2 regions of the Pallidibacillus thermolactis genome follow, and region 1 is predicted to be linked to the other one. Evidence: a T-box and tRNA genes for the amino acid it is inferred to sense, from the RefSeq annotation. Region 1 holds a T-box; the other holds one or more tRNA genes.
What was found. A T-box is a leader RNA that pairs with one kind of tRNA and senses whether it is charged. The one in region 1 lies ahead of OEV82_RS00170 (valine--tRNA ligase), so its partner is inferred to be a tRNA-Val.

Region 1 (3,204 bases):
GGCATTTTGGGAGGTGAATGAATGGAGCAAAGGAAAATCGAAGAGCTACACTCTGTTTTACGAGAATATAATGTCATTCCTGATCATATTGAACCTTATGGCAAAGCATATCGAGTCTACCATGGAGATAAGAGTTATGCGTTAAAGGAAATGGATGCTCGAAACAGTATCAATTTTTACAATACCTTTCAAATCCTTTTTACGAAAGGGTTCCAACGCTTTGTGCCGTTATATCCGACTAAACATTATCAATATGGGGTCATGCGCCAACATAAATTGTATTATCTTGCACCATGGATTGAAAGTAATCAAGAGGAAAAAATCGAAAATGAAAAAAAGATGTTTCGCGAATTAGCGAGGCTACACCATATGACAGCACAAGAAATGAAAGTAGAAAAAGAAGTCATTGAAGAGCATTTTGAACGAACAAATCTACAGTGGCAAAAGGAACGTGAAGTACTCGATCTTTGGATTGAGCAGGCCGAACAAAAGTGGTATATGTCCCCATTTGAATGGGAATTTGTCCAATATTACAATGAATTCCGAAAGGCATATGAGTATGCCTTAAGAAAATTAGAAGATTGGAAACAGAAAATGTTAGAAGAAAAAAAGATGCGTTCTGTCCTTGTTCATGGAAAGTTACAACCGGATCATTATATTGTGGATCATAACGGTTATGGGTATTTTATTAACTTTGAAAATAGTCATATCGGTTCTTCCTTTCAAGATCTGTTGCCATATTTATCAAGAACATTAAATACGTATCCGAAACAATGTGACGAATGTATTGACTGGATTTACACTTACATGAGGAATAATCCATTACATGAAACTGAAAAGCTGTTATTAAAAAGTTATTTGGCTCATCCCGGTTTTATTTTTCATTTATTACAAAAATACACGACGCGAACGGCCGCAAATCATGAATTAAAAATGACAAAACGGATTCAAAAAAGTTACTGGCGATTGAAAAATATCGAATATGTCATCAGCAGGATGGAACAATTGGATCAACAACAAAAGCAAGCAAGTGAGCAAACACAAGGTGAGCATTAATTGTATAAAAACATGCGGAGGAAATGGGTGTTCCTCCGCCATCATATTATATCCATATAATAAGCTGCACAGATGAGTAGAAATACAAGTAATAGAATAACATCAAAGGTTGTAGGTAAAATTAAAGTCCGAATTCCTTGGAAAATTGTAAACGGGATAATGAGTTGTCTTCCAATTTCACGTATCGTTTTTAACCAAGGTGGCAATAAATATGGGTTATACTTTTTCCTCATGATCCTCCCCCTCTTAATGCCTAGCTTTGTAGTTATAAAAGAGCTAATTTATATTATTGTATGTAAAAAGATTGGGAAGTTGTTTATTTTTCCTAAATGTTGTCTATTAGTCAAACAGGAACGTTCACCCCATGAAAGAAAAATTAGGTATATTTTATTAAATTTAGGCCGATAATGATTGACGAAACATGAATTTTATATATAAAATAAGATATAAATTATATAAGCAGATGCCATGATTGGGAGGAGTACAATAGCTCGCTATTTCTAGAGAGGGAAACAGTTTGGTGGAAGTTTCCTAAATAGCACTATTGGAAGGTCGCCCATGAGCAGTTATTGTGAAGTTTCTAGTAGCAATGAACCGGGAAAACCGTTATCCAATTGAGAGCCAGATGCAGCTTCTCTATATTTCATATTGAGAAGATGTCGTTTTTTGCATCTGTGAATAAAGGTGGTACCGCGAACAACTCCATTCGTCCTTTAACGAGTGGGGTTTTTTTATTTTTAACGAACATCTTTAAACGGAAACAATCATTTGCAACTGTATAATAAATTAGGAGGTTTTTTAATGAGTGAAGAACAAATATCGATGCCGACAAAATATGATCCGAAGTCGGTTGAACAAGGTCGTTATGATTGGTGGGTGAATGGTAAGTTTTTCGAAGCGAAAGATGACGAATCAAAACAACCATATTCCATCGTGATCCCACCACCAAACGTTACAGGAAAACTTCATCTTGGTCATGCGTGGGATACAACGTTGCAAGATATTATTACACGTATGAAACGAATGCAAGGCTATGACGTATTGTGGCTACCAGGTATGGACCATGCCGGAATTGCAACACAAGCGAAAGTGGAACAAAAACTTCGTGAAGAAGGGAAATCTCGCCATGATTTAGGTCGAGAAAAATTCCTTGAAGAAGCATGGAAGTGGAAGGAAGAATATGCAGATCACATCCGAAAACAGTGGGCAAAACTTGGTCTTGCGCTGGATTACAGCCGCGAACGTTTTACGTTAGATGAAGGATTATCTAAAGCGGTGCGTAAAGTATTCGTTTCTCTTTATGAAAAAGGTTTAATTTACCGCGGTAAATATATTATTAACTGGGATCCGGTAGCAAAAACGGCTTTGTCTGACATTGAAGTTATTTATAAAGAGATTCCTGGCGCTTTTTATCATATGCGCTATCCGTTAAAAGATGGTTCTGGCTATATTCAAATTGCGACAACACGTCCAGAAACAATGCTTGGTGATACAGCGGTTGCTGTTCATCCAAAAGATGAACGTTATCAACACTTGATTGGTAAAACGGTTATATTACCAATTGTTAACCGAGAAATTCCAATTATTGCTGATGAATATGTGGATATGGAATTTGGAACAGGAGCGGTGAAAATTACACCTGCCCATGATCCAAACGACTTTGAAGTAGGGAATCGTCATAACTTAGAGCAAATTGTCGTGATGAATGAAGATGCGACAATGAATGAAAATGCGGGTAAATATCAAGGTATGGATCGTTTCGAATGTCGGAAGCAACTTGTAAAAGACTTGCAAGAAGCGGGCGTCCTCGTTGAGATTGAAGAAATGGTTCACTCTGTCGGCCACTCCGAACGTACCGATGCCATTGTCGAACCTTATTTATCGACTCAATGGTTTGTCAAAATGGAACCATTAGCGAAAGCAGCCCTTGATATTCAAAAATCTGAAGACACAAAGGTACATTTTGTACCAAGTCGTTTTGAAAAAGAATATATTAACTGGATGGAAGGTTTACATGACTGGTGTATTTCCCGTCAACTATGGTGGGGACATCAAATTCCAGCTTGGTATCATAAAGAAACAGGTGAAATTTATGTTGGTGTCGAAGCACCAAAAGATATTGAAAACTGGGAACAAGATGAAGATGTA
Region 2 (3,204 bases), on a different contig from region 1:
TCCAACGGTATCGTTTCTTTTTTTGTTTTACTTTTGATCTTCTTGTGTTAAATTTCATTTGTTATCACCTTAACCTTATAAGTTTGTTGTTTTTTGATAGAGTTTTACTCAAAAAAAAACAAGAGTATCTTTATTTCGTTTTATTTTATTAGATATTGATTGAAATTAATTGAGATACTGAGCATGATTTACATACATAGAACGATATTTAGTTTTTGTACCATCATGAATTATTGAATCATACTTTTAGCGTATCCGTTTTTTATCAATAACAGAAAACCATAAGATAAATAAGTTGATTTCTATTAAAGCAAATGGAGTATAATTGTAATAAGAATAAAGTATGGTTTTTTGAGTGTTCCCCTTTATATATAAAGGTAACATATTTCATTAGTCCTATAAATAATAATTTTATTTTTAATACAAAAAATTTCCATTTATATGAATAGATTAATAAATAAGGTAATTGTCTTGTGTTTATAAGTACAATTGCCAATCTTTTTCATCATAGATTAGTAGAAATGTCATTTAAATTTGTAATGAGTTACGGGAAGAGGGAGGGGAACAACAACAAAAGTTTGAATCTTCTGTTGCAAGGAATTCAAGCTCTATAATAAGTAGTGATTCCGAGTGGGCTCGAACCACCGACCCCCACCTTATCAAGGAAAGTTCCTAAGTTGAATGTATTCCAAAATAAGTTGAAGAACCCTTAGTTCTCGGCTATTCTAATGACATTCTAATGACATATTTCCGATTCGAAACGGGGAATTGGAGGTATTCCGAATCAGTTTAGCCCGCAATTCATTCTAAAACACCCTCATTTAGTTTGGTTTTTGCTTATTTTTGTACATCCATTCGTTCTTTACCGTAAATGATAATTTGTAAATATCTGGCATCTCAAGTTCCTACCAAAAATTAAATCCATACTTTTTATCAATATAATTCGTGATTAGTACCTAAGATTACCATATGTATCGACAACAATGTTTGGAGGAAAAAATGAAACGTTTCATTATCTCATCAATTTTATTGGTTTTTGTTATTTTTATATCAGGCAACCAGTCACCATTCCATCAAATTTAATACCGCTTTTTATCCGATACAAAGAACAACGGTTTAAGGAGAAAGAATTACTTGGAGATGAATGGCAAGGAGGGGAATATTTCTTTGTCTTTGCAAACGACTTTGGTCTACCACACTATCAATCATACCCAAGGACAAAATGGATACGTTTTTAATACGAAATAAATTCCGCCCTCATGATTAATACATAGCTAACAAGTTATTGTCTTGAACTATAATAGCTTTGGCAGAATTTCTTATCTCCATTTTTTTATTCGTCACCTTAATTACAAAATTTCAATAATTCTGATATTTTACCGTAAAACGATAAGAAGGGGGGTTTTTAGTGTGATTTAATTCAAAAAGTAGTCCTTTTTCTTTTTTACCCTCATTTCACCTAGAAAATGGAAAGGAAAGGCGAAAAGAAAAACAAAGAAAAAAGGCATAAACCCTTATGGAATATGCCTTTTGCTGTAGTGATTCCGAGTGGACTCGAACCACCGACCCCCACCCTGTCAAGGTGGTGCTCTCCCAGCTGAGCTACGGAATCATAATATTTAATTAAGACAATTATAAATATAATGGATATCTCAATCGTTGTCAAGGGGGATTTAAGTTTTAATTCTTTTATTTGTGAGATTAGATATTTAATGTCTTGATGATTATTTTTTGTAAATTCTTTAAACCATTACTGGTTTCAGATTATGGATAAATTTAACTCCTTTTTAAGAATAGAAAATTATTCTTTACATGTAGTAAAAAAAGGGCTATTACAGCCCCATCCATATTATAAATTACTGAGAAATTGTTCCTCTGGAAATCTTTAAGTATTGTCCATCGGAAACATTTACAGCGTATCTACCATTAAAGATTTCGTTATCTATTATTTCACTTTTTCCAACAGGCCCACTCATGATAGCAATATATCCTTCACCATAACTTTCGATAACGTATTCTCCTGCAGGAATATCCACACCAACTTTATACCATGCTCCATCTTTGTAATCTGTTTTATCATTTAAAATTTCATATATTTCTTTAGCGCTACTTACTCCTAAAGTATCAAAATCATTTAGATTAATTAGAACGGCATCTGTTTGAATATTACCTGCACCATGCACATACACATATCCAAAACTATCAAAGTTTTCATTATCGATAATATTTCCAGCATCATCTTTTTCGACAAAATATTGTCCGCTACCTTCAAAAGTAACAAATGCGTATTCTCCAGCTGGTACAAATACAACCTAGGATTCTAGATGCTTCAACATAACTTATACATTGATTTCAATTATCTTCATTGTCAGAATTATTTTTAACTAATATACAAATCTATATTCCTAGCATAATAGCAATCCTTACAGCCTTTATCCTTAAGAAACTAGCAAGCTTTAGTCAGTTAAAAGATTCCTTATAGGTTAGCAATGGTAAAAAAAATCCGTTTATCAAAGTAGCCAGTCTTGTTCCAATAAAGTAAAAGAGCATGAAAATACATATACGGCTTGCTTTTTAAGTATGCCGTTTCATCGACTTCCCTTTATCTCATCTTTGAATGATTGAAATAAGGACAGTAAATTTTTGATCATACATCAATTACAAACGTAAAATATACATAAATATGATTCGTAAGAAACGTGGGATCCATTTTTCAAGGGTTTCACGTTTTTTTGTCTTTTCGTAATTGGAATTAGCCACTAGCTTACAAAAGTGTAATATACATGTAATTTAATTCGATAGTAAACAATGTCGGTATTCATTAAAGTAAAACTAGCAAGGAAATTTGTTTTTCTAGTATTAAAATAACAAGGAGAGATCAACATTGAAAAAAATAATGAAAACATTGATCGGAATCATTCTTTTTTTGACGATTATCATCGCAGGAATTTTTACGATTATACCAAAAGAAGATCGAGATCATATTAACCCTTTTATACCTAAAGAACAGGTGTATGTCCAAATAAATAAAGCTCCTGTTTCAAATGGTCCGAGATATGAATATACGCTCACCGGTTATAATAAAGATGGCGAAGAAAGAGAAGTAACATTTAGTTCAGGAAAAGTACTAAAAGAACAGGCTTATTTAAAAATCACCGCAAAAGGTTCTTTTGTTGAAGAGTGGGAAGAAGTGCAAGGTATAGA

Region 2: it has a tRNA-Val gene. The T-box ahead of OEV82_RS00170 (valine--tRNA ligase) is inferred to sense a tRNA for this amino acid. The anticodon was not compared.

What each region holds. Positions count from the first base shown of each region.
Region 1 is NZ_JAOUSE010000001.1:34,692-37,895, forward strand. It holds gene ysxE (spore coat protein YsxE) at 22-1,056, shown strand; gene OEV82_RS00165 (hypothetical protein) at 1,098-1,289, opposite strand; T-box leader at 1,516-1,773, shown strand; gene OEV82_RS00170 (valine--tRNA ligase) at 1,858-3,204, shown strand, end outside.
Region 2 is NZ_JAOUSE010000024.1:25,895-29,098, forward strand. It holds gene OEV82_RS08915 (LCP family glycopolymer transferase) at 1-58, opposite strand, end outside; tRNA gene OEV82_RS08920 (tRNA-Val) at 1,540-1,612, opposite strand; gene OEV82_RS08925 (hypothetical protein) at 1,857-2,183, opposite strand; gene OEV82_RS08930 (YxeA family protein) at 2,885-3,204, shown strand, end outside.